Regions from separate parts of the Lysinibacillus sp. NPDC093216 genome, predicted to be linked through region 2. Evidence: riboswitches for the same ligand, from Rfam matches in the RefSeq annotation. Region 2 holds a riboswitch; the other holds the start of a gene.
What was found. A riboswitch is a leader RNA that binds a small molecule or an ion and turns the genes downstream of it on or off. The one in region 2 is predicted to bind thiamine pyrophosphate.
Positions count from the first base shown of each region.

Region 1: another riboswitch for thiamine pyrophosphate. It lies ahead of thiT (energy-coupled thiamine transporter ThiT); the one in region 2 lies ahead of thiM (hydroxyethylthiazole kinase).

Region 1 is NZ_JBNNVB010000013.1:34,574-42,753, forward strand. Features, by position in the region: gene motA (flagellar motor stator protein MotA) at 1-73, opposite strand, end outside; gene ACQKOG_RS15095 (hypothetical protein) at 1,093-1,227, shown strand; gene ACQKOG_RS15100 (beta-class carbonic anhydrase) at 1,431-1,994, shown strand; gene ACQKOG_RS15105 (GNAT family N-acetyltransferase) at 2,045-2,632, opposite strand; gene ACQKOG_RS15110 (polyphosphate kinase 2 family protein) at 2,795-3,625, opposite strand; gene ACQKOG_RS15115 (hypothetical protein) at 3,828-4,541, shown strand; gene map (type I methionyl aminopeptidase) at 4,568-5,323, opposite strand; gene ACQKOG_RS15125 (hypothetical protein) at 5,404-5,550, opposite strand; gene ACQKOG_RS15130 (hypothetical protein) at 5,577-5,720, shown strand; gene thiT (energy-coupled thiamine transporter ThiT) at 5,844-6,404, opposite strand; TPP riboswitch at 6,535-6,643, opposite strand; gene ACQKOG_RS15140 (DUF4870 domain-containing protein) at 6,768-7,094, shown strand; gene ACQKOG_RS15145 (AAA family ATPase) at 7,307-8,180, opposite strand, start outside.
Region 2 is NZ_JBNNVB010000008.1:106,457-114,636, forward strand. Features, by position in the region: gene ACQKOG_RS11665 (cysteine desulfurase family protein) at 1-460, shown strand, start outside; gene thiI (tRNA uracil 4-sulfurtransferase ThiI) at 463-1,671, shown strand; gene ACQKOG_RS11675 (alpha/beta-type small acid-soluble spore protein) at 1,827-2,039, shown strand; gene thiE (thiamine phosphate synthase) at 2,272-2,904, opposite strand; gene thiD (bifunctional hydroxymethylpyrimidine kinase/phosphomethylpyrimidine kinase) at 2,894-3,718, opposite strand; gene thiM (hydroxyethylthiazole kinase) at 3,718-4,473, opposite strand; TPP riboswitch at 4,563-4,661, opposite strand; gene mbcS (acyl-CoA synthetase MbcS) at 4,891-6,480, shown strand; gene sppA (signal peptide peptidase SppA) at 6,761-7,774, shown strand; gene ACQKOG_RS11705 (RDD family protein) at 7,787-8,180, shown strand, end outside.

The sequences.
Region 1 (8,180 bases), on a different contig from region 2:
CACCCTTTAGCACCATTCCTGTTAATAGCGCTATAAACGCAAGTATTAACCCTACAATCGACGATATATCCATTCTAGAACCTCCAAATCTCCTATTTACCTTTATTTCGTCCTTTTTTTCCATATTTTAAATAAATACATAATATAGTATAAATGTATTTCACATTTTTTTCGATGTAATAAATACTTTTTATTCACTTTTCGACCATATTTGATTATATTGAATTAAGAATAATACACTAAATTGTCTTTATTTGAAAAAAGTTAAGAATTTATTATTATTCTTCGACACAAAATTACTAAAATATGTTTGATTAGTCATAAAATCAGGATTAAATATCCAATAAAACCAACGCATTCATATAAGTAATTCGACTGACAATTAAAAACTAATTCAGATAATTACTAAAACGTCACATTAAAATGATATAAAACAGTTTGATGTCGATTTATTCGACAAAATACTTTTTTCGCACTCGCTACGAAAACGCTCCGAAAGACTCATTTTATTTCTTCCCATATTTAATCAATTATGCCTCGGCATAATTACATCTAGATTCGGCTTTGTGCTGGCACAAAGAACTTCTTTCACCAACTAAAGACTGAGACTTCTGTACCTGCCGCTACGCTTTCGTTACAAAAAACGTCACGGCTAAGCAAGGACAAGAAAATTTAAAATCAATTATTTCAACAGACGAAATGCACATTATTAAATAGCGTTAGTAACACACATCACCTATTGACAATCTGATTAGATGTCTCTATTTTTTTGCAAGGGATTGCCTATAACTTTTTGTTTTGAGAGTGGGAAGGTGTTGTTCATTGGAGAGCTTTGGACTAATTCAAAGCTCAGTACATTACTTTATGATTATTTTGGGCAATTGAATATAGAAAACACTACCACGATTAGGTAAAAATAATTAATTTTCCGTGTTGTTAACTGGACAATTTAAGTAATTTATCCCTACTAATATTAGTCTGGACTAGGTATGTTGTGGATGTCATAAATTCTCCTTAGATTTTCATAGTAACCTATTGTATAATTACTTTAGATAATATTGTAGATTATTTTAGTAGAGAGGGGCTTTTATTATGTTCATTACGACTGTATTAGGCTTTAGTGCCGTTTTATTAATCTCTTTGGCATTCTTCATCCACTACCTACAAGTTGGTTTGGATTCTAAGTCTTCAGTAACTGTAGATCCAAAACCAAACGAAAAATTTTAATTTTGTTGAAAACAGCTACATTATTGTAGCTGTTTTTTATTTATCTTCCGGCGGATTTTACGGATACTTAATTATTTCGATTTGCTAAATAAATTACTAAACTTCTTTTTTTTCGCAAAAAATTGCGTGAATATTGTCATTATTGTTTGCATATTTATAGTTTTGCTCTAAAATAATTCCTGTAAGGAAGGGAGCAATCTTTCATGACAATGTTACAAGATATTCTTAAGTTTAATGAAGATTTCGTTCAAGAAAAAAAATATGAGCCTTTTATTACAACAAAGTATCCTGATAAGCGCATCGTTGTGTTATCTTGTATGGATACTCGACTTGTAGAACTGTTACCCAAAGCTATGAATTTGCGTAATGGCGACGTAAAGATCGTTAAAAGTGCTGGGGCATTAGTTAGTCACCCTTTTGGTGCAATTATGCGTAGTTTACTTGTAGCTGTTTATGAACTACAAGCAGATGAGGTGTATGTTGTTGGACATTACGACTGCGGTATGAGTGCAATTGACCCAGAAGCAATGCTAAATAAAATGGTTGCTAGAGGGATTACCCCTGAGACTATCGACACGATAGAATATTCAGGTTTTGATTTAAAAGAGTTTTTACGTGGCTTTGGTGACGTAGCAACAAGTGTAAAGAAAAGCGTCGATACAATTCGCAATCACCCGTTAATGGTTACAGACGTGCCTGTTCATGGATTAGTAATTGATCCAAATACAGGTCGCCTTGATTTAATCATAAACGGTAGTAAACAATAATAAAAAAAGAAGCAGCTATCCTTCAAACTCTGAAAGATAGACGCTTCTTTTTATTGACCCTCTAAACGTGCATACATATAATGATCCACCCATTTACCATTAATGTACAGCAGCTTTCTCAAAAGACCCTCACGCTGGAATCCAGCCTTTTCTAAGACTCGGATAGAAGGATTATTTTGTGTTGAAACATAAGCCTCTACTCGATGTAAGCCTACTTGCTCGAACGCAAATTGCACGACCATATTAACTGCTTCTGTGACGATCCCTTTTCCAATATAAATTTCATCCATCGCATAACCAACAAACGCACTAGAATACGGTAAACGTTTTACTGCATAAAGAGCGATATGTCCTATTAGATTATTTGTACCCGGCTCAAAAATACCAAAAGTAAATTCCCTCTTTGAGTCCATTAAGTATAAGCATTCTTGAATTTTTTTATATTGAGCATTAATTGTATAGTATTCAGGTCGTTGTAACGGTTCATGTGTAGACCAAAAGTATTTATTGCGACTTACGAGATCGGTTAAACTTTGTGCATCTTTTTCATAAAATGTGCGAATGTAGCATTTCCCTCCTTGAATTGATACCACATTTTCACCCTTTTTCCTTAATAATCTCCAAATTTTAAGCACCATTTTTCCACACTAACCTTCCGATAATTATCAATACGTTTTAATGCCTGAGCTCATTTACCAATGGAAGAAACACCCACTAATTGCAGTTTTACTTTATTGTATGTAAAAAAAGATGCTGCTACAACTAAAACATCTCGTCTTGTTGTTACAGCATCCATAATATTATTTCACTTTTTGTTTTTGTTTTTTAGGCTTCTCCTCTAGCAATTCAAGGCTAGATGATTCAGCATCTTCTAAATGTGCTTTGCCTAATACATTCGTTAAATGAAGGCCACGTTTTTTTGCCTCACGTTCAATATGTGCTAATGTTTCTTGCAACACCTGTACACGAGCATATTGTTTATCGTCACCTGGTACTAGAACCCATGGCGCACTTTTCTTATCGGTCTTCTCAAACATTTCATTCGCAGCTTCTATATACTGAGGTGTTTTTTCACGATTTCGCCAATCTTCATCTGTTAGCTTCCAAGACTTATACGGATCCTCTTCACGTTCTTTAAAACGATTAAGCTGCTCCTCATCAGATACTTGAAGCCAAAACTTAATAACAATATAATCTCCTGATGTTAAAATCTTTTCAAAATTATTAATTTCTTCGTATGCACGAGACCACTCTTCTGTTGTTGCAAATCCTTCAATACGCTCAACTAATACACGACCATACCATGAGCGATCAAAAATAGCGATTTGTCCATGCTGTGGCAGCTTTCGCCAAAAACGTTGTAAATAATTATAGCGTAGTTCATGAGGCTGAGGTGCTGCAATTGGATGCACGACATAGCCACGTGGATCGGCACGTTCAATTAGACGCTTAATAGCGCCTCCCTTGCCAGCAGCATCCATACCTTCAAAAACTAAAATTAACCCAATTTTATTTTTTAATAAAAACTGTTGAGCATTTAACATTTCATATTGGAGTACTTTTAATTTCTTTTTATACATTTTCTTATCCAGTTTAACTGATAAATCTAGATCATTTAAATTTTGAGTCATTAAAACTTCACTCCTTACATTTGAATATTCTCATTGTACTAAAGAAATATATGAATAACTATTCAAATGGTAAATTGTAGATATTTTTAACGAAACAACACGATACATTGTTGGAAATTTCCGTTATAATGAAAATATAATGTTACAGTCCTATACTTATTTGTCTTTTCCCTATACAATTTAACACGAAGGGAGAGAAAACATGCCTCGATTTTTTTTGATGACAATAACTTTTATTGTCTCACTCATCCTAACCTTTTCATCCTATTTCATGAAAATAAACGATCATTCTTTTTTAGAGATCTTAAATCGTTTTCCAGTAATATTTGCACCGTTTAATGTTAGTTATATGATTTGGATTGTGGTTTACATGTTACTTGGTTATTGGTTAGTCATGAACCTAAAAAAGACATCTATTCAACAGACTGTTCTCTATAGTAGCATATGTATTATGCAGGCGTTAGCAATTGTTGTTTGGCATCACGAACTATTTATCATGTCAATTATCAGTACGTTTGCTTTAGTACTGTATTTATTTAAGTTGTACAAAACGTACCCTCTCAGCAATAATTCACTCACAGGTCGTATACCCTTCTCGATTTATTTAGCCTGGGTTACATTTAGCCTAATGACAAATGTAAGCTTTACGCTAACATCTTATCAATGGAATGGTCTTGGCCTTAGTGATCCACTTTGGGCAGTTATTTTACTAACAGTTGGAGCAGCAATAGCGCTACATATTGGATTCCATTATTTTGATATTATCTACCCAAGTGTATTTATCTGGTCCTATATCGGGGTCGCATTACATAATGGTTTTGATGAGCTACTTGTGACAACTGCAGCCTTGTTTTTATGCGGAGTGCTACTTGTCGGTATATTATTTATTAAAAAAAATCCTGCCTACCAAAAATAAATTGGTTAGCAGGATTTTTAGCTTTTTTATTGTTCATCTAGAGAAGTTAAAATAATTGGTTTGTCTTTAGTAACGATAATTGAATGCTCGATTTGAGCAACTAATGATTTGTCTGGCGTAACGAATGTCCAGCCATCACCTGACTCTACAATATGCTCCGCTTTCGCTGAGATAAATGGCTCGACTGCAAGCACCATGCCTTCTTTCATAATTGTTGAATCCCAAGCATCGTAGTAGTTTAAAATATGATTTGGCTCATCGTGTAAAGAACGACCTAAACCATGACCTGTTAGGTTCATAATCACTGTTAAATCATTGGCATATGCTTCACGCTCAACAGCTTTACCGATTTGGTTTAATTTTGATCCAGCTTTTACTTTTGTCATCGCACGGTCGAAAGCACTTTTAGCTACGCGACATAACTTTTCTTTATCCTCATAGCCATCACCAACTACAAATGAAATGCCCGTATCAGCAAAATAGCCATTTAATGAACCAGATACATCAATATTTACGATATCTCCCTCGTTAATCACACGTTTACCTGGAATACCATGTGCGACTTCCTCATTCACACTAATACATGTGTATCCTGGGAAATCATACTCCCCTTTAGGTCCAGAAATTGCTCCTGCTTCTGCAAACATACGACCTGCAATTTCATCTAATTCAAGTGTTGTTACACCTGGTTTTGTAGCAGCCTTCATTGCCTCACGAATTTCAGCACAAATACGGCCGATTTTTTTAAATGCTTCAATCTCTTCTTGCGTTTTTACAATCATTTTTAACGTCCCTTTCATCTAATGTCTATTCATTAATATAACATAACTTTTTATACAAAAAACGCTAAACGCTTTAAATATTATATGCCATCATGAATTGTAAAGTGCTGAAAAACAGGCTCTTCACTATAGCGTGGGGTTGATTTCCGTTCCGACTGGGCGCTTTGTAGCTGACGCTTTGCTTTCGCTACAGAAACACATTTGTTGCTGTCGCTTCGCTTTCGCACAGAGCAAAGCTTCCTGGGGGCGTCCGATGAGCCGCTTAGGCCAACAGGATGTTGGTCACGAAGGCGTTATCACAGGACGTGATGGTTTTAGCCTCCGTTCCTCTATTGCTAATCCCCAAAGAGTCGCCCAGTCTCCACTCCAATCAACTATATCCATGGATACGTTTTAACAAATGCCATCCCTATCTAGCTCTAAAAATCCTCCGCCTTTTGGATTCTTTTTAGGGTATAAAAGGTGGGTGTTCTAGTTTCAATAATAATAAAACCCTCCACTTATGTGAAGGGCATACTAATTATGATTTTCGTTGCATTAATTGAGGTGCTGCTGTAAATAGTAGAACACCGACAATCGCTGTTAAAATCGTTGCTGGTAGCATATATGTTCCATTGTAGATGATTGAATAAATCCACGCATTTTGATCGCCAGCATACTCTGAGAAAAATACAGCGCCCGCAATGGTATGTGCTGCATAACGTAAAAAGCCCGCTAATACAGTTCCTACAATAATATAAAGTGCCATTTTCTTTTTGTTTAAATCTTTGGCAGCATCGAGCACTGGTCGGCGAACAACGGCCGCCAAGCCTACTACTGTAAAGGCAACACCATAATCAAGTAATCCTTGTAGCCAATGTATAATATAGGCGCCAAACATTGTTTGCATCACACCAATAAGTAATCCCGTTGTCAGGCCAGGAATAAGGCCCCAGCGGAATGCTATTAAAATTATTGGTACCATCACTAGACTAACAGAGCCGCCTTGTGCCCATACTTTAAAGGAAACCTGATCTAGTACAAGGCCAATCGCTGCGAATATCGCAATCTCCACAAGCATTAAAAGTTTTTTATTGTCCATAAATATTCTCTCCTTTGTTCCGATGTAGGATACAAGAGCAGGAATAGAAATCAGTTGGCAAATATGTCCCTATCTGGCATCAATAAAGATAAAAAAACGATGCCAGGACAGAGCCTCACATCGTAAAAGTGTCGGTTTCTATCCACAATCCCTACGCAAGTGTTAACTTACAGGTTCGAAGAGTCAAGGCATTACGTGCCCAGTCTCAGCTGACATCATCAGCTCCCCTTGTGGTCGTTACATCTTAATTTAATTGAACAACCTCATTGTACGCAAACACTGTTACGATTACAACCTCTTCCACATTTTTTTTTGAAACTTTATCGTTTTTCATGCGTAAATATTAAAAAAGGAGGTACTACTATGGAGAACCAAAAAATTTTATCTGCCTTTAGTTATCTCAGTATTTTATTCGCACCCTTTATTGTGCCATTAGTCGTTTACTTTGTTACAAAAGATAGCGACGTAAAGAGGCACTCTATTCGAGCACTGATTTCGCATATAATTCCAGTCGCATTCGGAATCATATTCTTTGCAGTCTTTGTCTTCTCAACTTTATCATTCAACACCAATTTTGACGGTAGTAATAATTTTCTTATCATTTGGTTTGCTTCATTCGCAATTTACATTCTCGTTTCATTAGGAGTCGTTATTTGGAATATTGTTCAGGCTGTTCGCGTGATCCGATAAGTTTCATCTCAACCTCTCCTTAAACAGATAGTACTTAAGGAGCTGTTATTTTGTGAAAGTATCTAAAGTTGTTAAAACCGCTGTAAAATTAGCACCTATCGTTATCCCGATTGTCAAAAAAGTAATCGCTGCAAAAAAAGGAACAAATCCTAACGTAACAAAAAAATAACAAAAAAGGCGTATTTCCATATAAACAGAAATACGCCTCTTTGTTATTTCACTTCAAAATATGTTTGACTGTGACCGTTCATTGCTTTTTCAACATGCAACACAGCAGGCATTGTAGCTTTTAACTCTGCAACGTGTGAAATGACTCCAATCATGCGTCCGGAATCTTGTAAATCAATAAGCGTATCAATCGCCTTATTTAATGCTTCTTCATCGAGAGAACCGAAGCCCTCATCAATAAACATCGTTTCAATGCGGATATTACCTTGAAAGCTTTGAATGACATCTGCCATCCCAAGGGCAAGACTTAAAGAAGCATTAAACTTTTCTCCCCCTGATAGTGTTTTCACATCTCGTAATTGATCTGTATAAGCATCATACACATCTAGTCCAAGCCCACTTTGCTTAGCATGCTTTTCTAAGCGATCAGAACGTCGTAGCTCAAATTGACCGTTGGATAAATGATAAAGCCGGACATTTGCTGCCTCTGTAATTTTATCTAAATAATTGATTTGAATATAACGCTCAAAAGACAGCTTTTTCGCATTCTGTCCATTTAACATTGCATAGAGCTCCTTCACTCGTCCTGCCTCTTTTTCAAGTAAATGAATCTCCCGTTCGGTCTCCTCAACTTTTTCGATAAAGTCTACACAAGCCTTCGCAAATCCTTCCATTTGCTGCAATACTTTGAAGGCTTCCTCATATGTGACACGCAGCATCCCTAGCTTTTCTTCCATTACCGTTAAATCTTGTTTCTCTTGCCCTTTAAGGTGCTTCTCGCCCTCAGTAATTTGTACCTGTAATGTGTGGATTTGTAGTGCATAATCATTGCAAGCCTTCCGTAAAGCTTCTATTTGCAGCATGCTTCGCTTCCCAGTAGCAAATTCTTCATAGTTTTCAAAGCCCGCTTCCGTCATA
Region 2 (8,180 bases):
GCAGGAGTTTGGTTTGCGTAGTGGAACAGTAGCTGTACCGCAAGCAGTAGCCTTATCTAAAGCAGCCCGAATAGCAGTAGAGACGATGAATGATCGTGCAAAAAAATATCGTCAATGGAATGAAGAAATATGCACGCAACTACGTGGCTATGGAGATGCAGCGCATATTTTATCAACCCCACAAGGTGCGGCACATATTTTATCTTTTAGTATTCGCGACTTAAAAGGTGAAGTCATTATTAATGCATTGCAAAAACGCAATGTAATTGTATCGACATCGAGTGCGTGCTCATCGAAACAGACAAAAACAAGCCATGTTGTTGAAGCTTTAAATATTGATGAGCACTTTAAAAAGGGTGTTATTCGTATAAGTTTTGGCGCACATGTAACAAATGAAGATATAGTAAAGTTTAAACAAGTGTTAGATGAAGTATTGATGGAACTTAAAGGAGAATTTTAAAAATGATTTGGAAAGAAATTTTAATTCGATATGGAGAGCTTTCTACAAAAGGTCGCAACAAGATGGATTTTATTCGTCGTTTACGTGAGAACATTCGTCATGCATTTGCAGATTTAGGGCATTTACACATTCGTACAGAGCGCGACCGTATGTTTATCGCCATTCAAGATGAAACACAAATGGACGTTCTATTAAAAGGATTACCTAAAATTTTTGGTATCCAATCATTTAGTCCAGTGGCAGCATGTGAAAAAGACATGGAGGCCATGAAAAAACTTGCTATAACAATTATGGATACATTTAAAAATGAGCAGCTTACTTTTAAAGTAGAAGTAAAGCGTACTGATAAAACATTTCCATTAGAATCACATGCCATTCAACGCGAAATCGGTGGTTATGTATTACCACAATATCAAAATTTATCAGTAAAGGTGAAAAAGCCTGATATCGAACTTCGTGTAGAAGTGCGTCATGACGCAACATATATGATGGCACAAGTTATTCCAGGTGCAGGTGGAATGCCTGTAGGTTCGAATGGTAAATCTTTATTAATGCTTTCTGGTGGAATAGATAGTCCTGTTGCTGGTTATTTAATGATGAAACGAGGAGTGCGCTTAGAAGCGATTCACTTCTTTAGTCCACCTTATACAAGCCAAAATTCATTGGAAAAAGTAAAGGTGCTTGCTAATGAATTAACGAAATTTGGCGCTAGTATTCGTTTACATGTTATTCCTTTCACTGAAATCCAAGTTCTTATTAAAGAAAAAGTACCTTCTAATGTATCGATGACAACAACTCGTCGAATGATGCTAAAAGTTGCTGACAAAGTACGTGAAGAAATTGGTGCGCTAGCAATTGTTACAGGTGAAAGTCTTGGACAAGTAGCGAGTCAAACCCTTGAAAGTCTAACAGCTATTAATGCCGTAACTAACACACCAATTTTACGTCCATTAATCTCATCAGATAAATTAGAAATTATCGATATTGCAGAGAAAATAGGCACATACGAAACGTCTATCCAGCCATTTGAAGACTGTTGTACAATTTTTACTCCAGCAAGTCCAAAAACAAAGCCAAAGCTTGAAAAGGTTGAGCATTATGAAAGCTTCTCGGATTTTGATGAACTAATCGAACGAGCAGTGAAAAACCGTGAAGTTTATATTTTCCCGAAAAAAGAGCAAGAAGCCGATAAATTTGCAGATCTTCTATAGAAGAAACTTGCGATTTCGTAAGCTAATGAGCCGACTCAAAGTCTTGAGTTGGCTTTTTTTTGTTCATTTCCTTCGGAGGTACAATTTACCTTTAAAATTTTTGTATTAAAAATCTAATATCGCACATTCTATATTCACAAGGAGGTGAGAGACACATGACTTCAACAAATCGCAGTTCAAACAAACTTGCAGTACCTGGTGTAGAGTACGCTCTAGATCAAATGAAATACGAAATTGCACAAGAATTTGGTGTTCAATTAGGAGCTGACGCTTCAGCTCGTGCTAACGGTTCCGTTGGCGGTGAAATCACTAAACGTCTTGTACAAATGGCTGAATCACAATTAAAAGGTATGCCAAACAACCAATAATTGCTTAATCAGCAAAAAATTAAAACCAGTGACCGTAAAAGGCACTGGTTTTAGTTTGTTTAAATTTTTTAATTTTTATCCCGTATTAACGGGCAGTAATTTATCTATATCAAAAGAGAAACGTTAGGTCCTCCCATTTCAATTCAATGAGAGCAAAGAAATAGGTGAGGCTAACTGCCCGTAAAAATCCGATTGGTGAAGACTAATAATCAGTGGGGTAAAAACGTTCACTTTATCCTACAAATGATTTAAATGTAGAGACTGTATTTGAAATATCCTCACTTTGGCAAATGGCAGAAATAACTGCTATTCCATCCGCACCTGCTTTAAATACCGTAGGAGCATTCGAGCAGTTTATGCCTCCAATTGCAACGATAGGGAGTTCAGGATATTGTATCCTAACTTGCTGTAAAAAATCAGTCCCACTAGGAGGATTGGCGTCACTTTTAGAAGTGGTTGAAAAAATCGGACCAATTCCTACATAATCAGCACCATATTGTAGAGCAGTTTGTAATTCAGCATGTGAATGAACAGAAACACCTAAAATCATATTGCCAATTTTATTACGCACCGTCGACACAGGAAAATCCTCTTGCCCAATATGAATACCGTCCGCTCTAAGTTTTATAGCTAGCTCGACATCATCGTTGACGATAAACGGAACATCATACTGTTGACAGAGCTTTTGACATTTGCGAGCAAAATCTTCATATGCTTGCCCAGTTAATGTATTTGGTCCTTTTTCACGATATTGAAACATAGTAATTCCAGATTGCAGAGCTTTCTCTAAAACGTTTAATGGCTCTTGTTTGAAAACATTACCTGTACCCATTATAAAATATAGCTGTAGATCGTCACGTTTCATGAATAATCACCTCGCAGGAATCCTTCAAGTTTTGATAAGCAAAATGATTTGTAGGACCATGTCCATTACCAATAGATAAATCATGAGTTATTGCTAATTGAATAAATTTTTTAGCTTCCTCAATCGCTTCTTCTAAAGGTAGTCCCTGACCAATAAAAGCAGTTAATGCAGCGGAAAACGTACAGCCTGTACCATGCGTATTTTTTGTTGCAATACGAGTGGACTGCATGGAAAATGATCGACCATCTTGGAAAAATACATAATCAGTAGCATAACATTTATCCTCTAAATGACCGCCTTTAATAATGACGCATTGAACGCCCATTAGTAATAAGACCTTAGCTGCTTCTTTAATATCTGTTAAAGAATTGATTGTCCTTCCAGAAAGGGTTTCTGCCTCAGGAATGTTCGGTGTTACGACTGTTGCTAAAGGAAGCAAACAACTGCGTAATACCTCAATTGCTTCTTGCTGTAATAAACTTTCACCGCCTTTTGCAATCATGACAGGATCTACTATAAGCGGAATATTTCTTTCAGCTAAAATCTGTGCAATTGATTGAATTATTTCAGAGGAAAACAGCATTCCGGTTTTAACGGCACTTATTGAAAAATCCTCGACTAGCGCTTGGAGTTGTTTCTCAACAAAACTAACTTCAATTGGTAAGACATCCGATACACCAAGTGTATTCTGAGCGGTTAAAGCTGTAATAACAGACGTTCCAAACACCTTTAATTCCTGAAATGTTTTTAAATCAGCCTGTATGCCTGCACCGCCACCACTATCAGAACCAGCAATTGTTGTTACAATATGCATTATTGTTCACCACCCTTGGAAAGGCGATGTAGTTCGTTCAATACTGCAATTTGAAAATCGCCAATGTATGAAGTAGAAGAAGCGGCTTGTTCAGCCACTTTTTTATAAAGCGATAATGTTTCTACCAATTGGTCGAATGGTTTATTTCCTGCGACGTAGGATGCACAACAAATGGCGCTCAATAAGCAACCTGTTCCAGTAACTTCTGTCATTTGAAAATTTCCACCTGTAACCCATTGCTGATGTTCGCCATCAGTAATAAAATCCTTTTCACCGGTCACAATAACAATACAATCGTAGAGTTGAGCTACTTTTTGTGCCTCAACTTCTAAAGAAATTGAACCACTCCCACTATCTACGCCTTTTTGTTGCCATTCTACATCGGCTATAGCTGCAAGCTCTCCGATATTACAACGAATAGCCGCAAAATTTATTTCCTCAAGTAATTGTTGTACCGTTTGTTTCCGGTAAGTTGTTGCACCTGCAGCAACAGGATCTAAAATGACGGGAATACCAAGGGCATTTGCTTTTTTTCCAGCAAGTAACATTGATTCTTTCATTCGCTCGTTAAGGGTACCGATATTTATCAATAAGCCTGAGGAAATTGCGACCATTTCTTCAACCTCATGACTGTCATCTGCCATAACTGGTGAAGCGCCTATTGCTAATAAGCCATTTGCTTGAAAATTAGCCACAACATAATTAGTAATGCAATGAATAAGTGGATTTTGTTTACGGATAGTATGAAATACCATTTTAAGTCCTCCTTGTTGGATGGACGTAAGCGTGCAAAAAAGGCTCTTTTTCGTGTAGAAAAAAACACGCAAAAGAGCCTTTCATCAGTAAATAGATGTGAGTTGCTCCCTACGTCAGTATTAACTAACAGGTTCAAAGGGTCAGGTTTTACCTTCTCAACTCTAAATGAGTCCCCCTGCAATCTTGCTTTTAGTTGACCAAAATGTACCATATTATTCACTCGTGTTCAATAGGGAGTTTTTTTCTTCATTGCGAAAACGGCACTAAAGCTAAGTCGAAATTGATAGTACTAATACGTGACTGATGCCATATAGCAGAACATGATAGTTGTCACGACTTTAATGAATTGGAGTGAATTCCATTGAAAATGATAAAAATTGAGTTTTATAATGAGCGTACAAAAGGGGGCATTTGCCATGAAAAGAGAAGATTTAATCGCACCAGAATGGTATAACATTTCAGAGGAAATTGAAAAATATGCACAGGATTCTACTAAAAATGCATTATTAGTTTATAACGAAGATGAGGAAATTCAGTACTTAACATATCGAGCTTTACTTGAAAAGGCGAACCAGGCAGCACATGTATTTACATCTCAAGGTTTAAAAAAAGGTGATGTTATTTTGGTCATGGTGCCCAGATCAGTTGAAGCATATATCGTCTATATTGCTGCCTTAAAGGCAGGCTTAATCATTATACCTAGCTCAGAAATGCTGAGAACTAAGGATATTGAATATCGAATCAATCATGCCGATGCAAAAGGCGTTGTAGCATTTGAGCCTTATATTGAACAATTCGATAATGTGGGGAAATTACAAGAAATACAGCAATTTGTCATTGGTCATGCACAGGAACCTTGGCAGCCGCTGCTTGAAAAAATGCAAAATCAACCGACGACTTACATAAGTTCTACGCCGACTAAGAGTACAGACATTGCATTTTTAGCTTATACGAGTGGTACAACAGGCAATCCAAAGGCAGCGGTTCATACACATAGCTGGGGTTATGCGCACTTGCGAACTACTGCTCCAAATTGGTTAGGTGTACAAGAAGGTGACATTGTTTGGGCTACAGCAGCACCAGGATGGCAAAAATGGATTTGGACTCCGTTCCTTGCTACTTTAGGAAGTGGTGCAACAGCATTTGTTTTCAAAGGTCACTTTGATGCGGCAACATACCTTGCATTGCTTGAAAAATTTAATATAAATATTCTGTGTTGCACACCGACCGAATACAGATTTATGGCAAGTCTTGAAAATTTGCAAGACTTTAATTTAAGTACGATACGTCAGGCTGTGTCAGCGGGTGAACCTTTAAATAGTGAAGTGATAAAAGTATTTTCCGAAGTCTTTAATTTACAAGTACGTGATGGTTATGGACAAACAGAGAATACATTACTTGTTGGAACAATGGTAGGGATGGAGGCTAGAATGGGCTCAATGGGTAAGCCTACTCCGGGTAATACTGTTGAAATTATTAATGATATTGGAAATCCCACTGTAATTGGAGAAGTTGGAGATATTGCTGTACACTGTGAATCACCCGCGTTATTTAAGAAATATTTAAACGATCCCGAACGTACAAATTTACAATTTAGAGGCGATTGGTATATTACAGGAGATCGTGCATATAAAGATGAAGATGGCTATTTTTGGTTTGAAGGACGTGGGGATGATGTTATTATTTCGTCTGGATATACGATAGGCCCATTTGAGGTAGAAGATGCGTTATTGAAGCATCCAGCGGTAAAAGAAACTGCCGTAGTCGCGAGTCCAGATGAAATTCGTGGAAATCTCGTGAAGGCATTTGTTGTGCTCTCTGATGGTGTAGTTGGTGATGAAACGCTTATTAAAAAACTACAAAGCCATGTGAAAACTTTAACAGCCCCTTATAAATATCCTCGTGCTATTGAGTTTGTTACTGAGCTACCAAAGACTACATCAGGCAAAATTCGCCGTGTCGAATTACGTGAGCAAGAAAAAATCCATTATATTAATCATCGTTAATTTCCTAGGAAATAATGTCGAAAATCAAAGTTCCTGCTTTTTTTATGAACTTTGATTTTTTTTTAATATTAGATAATGTAGTATAAGTTGAATAGGTTGAGTTGGTTAAATTGGTTAAAGCTTTTGCATAGTATTGGTTATTTACTTAAATTAAGGAGTGATATTTGTTAAAACGGAACAGAGATCAACCCCTATGTTATGGTGATAAGCCATATTATTGCAATAAGTATGAAACAAATTAGGATATCAATCGTATAACGTTATGAGGAGATGGAAAGATATGAATGGTAAAAGGTGGACAGCTTTAATAATTGCAGGTGTACTATTAGTGTTTTCATTAGGGATCAACACTATCTTTGCAATATTTAAATCGAATTTCTTTAGTAATTTTGATAGCTTAATGGATGGAAACGATTTAATTGTAATGGAAAAGGTTAAAGAAGGTGGCGATATGGATAAACGTATTGCATACTTAAAGGTTGATGGAACGATTCAAAATGTTGGCTCAAGTACATTTTGGCAATCGGTTTCTTATGATCACCAATTTTTCTTAGATCAATTAGATAATATTTTAAATGACGAGACTGTGGAAGGTATCGTCTTAAGTGTTAATTCACCAGGTGGCGGTGTAAAGGAATCAGCTGAAATCTATAAAAAACTCATGAAAATTAAAGAAGAGCGACAAATTCCAATCTATGTAACTATGGATTCGATGGCAGCTTCAGGTGGTTATTATATTTCAGCGCCAGCAGATAAAATATTTGCGCAACGTGATACAATTACAGGTTCGATTGGTGTCATTATGCAATCTATTAATTATCAGGCGTTAGCAGAAAAAGTTGGTATTAAATATGAAACGTTTAAATCTGGTGAACATAAAGATATGCTTAGCCCAATGCGTGAAGTGACAGCGGAAGAGCGTGCTATGATGCAAGACATGATTAATGAAACTTATCAGGAATTCGTTCATATTGTGGCAAAAGGCCGTAATATGTCTGAAGCAGATGTGAAAAAAGTCGCCGATGGTCGAATTCTTAGTGGTAAGAAGGCTCTTGAATCGGGCTTAGTAGATGAGCTTGGCGATGAGGAAGCAGCAATTACTGCAATGCGTAAAGACTTTGGTTTAGAGGACGCAGAATTATTTGAGTATTCATATGATACGGGTGGTTGGCCATCATATGTTGGGATGAAAATTGGATCCATGTTTGGTCCCTCAGCAGAGGAAAAAATGCTGATGAAAATTATGGCAGAATATAAAGCACCAAAAATGATGTACTTATATGGCGAAAACTAAGGAGGGAGTACAATGACAAACAATGATATTGTTATGCAAGGTTCACCCTCTATGGAGAATACGTTCCTAATAGATAAGCCAATTACGAATAAAAATTATGCGTTGAAAACGGCAGGCTTTTGGATGCGTTTTTGGGCATTTTTCATAGACGGAATTATTATTGCAGCAGTAGGTGGAATTCTCGTTAACCCAATATTTTATTTAATGGATTGGTCATTATCTGACACAGTGTGGTATGCACCGATTTCGATTATATCCGCTATTCTTTATTACAGTTATTTCGTATTAATGACGAAATTTTTTGGGCAAACATTAGGGAAAATGATATTAGGATTACGTGTTATTTCATTAAAACATGAGAAGCTGACATGGTCAGACGTGTTATTCCGTGATTGGATTGGGCGTA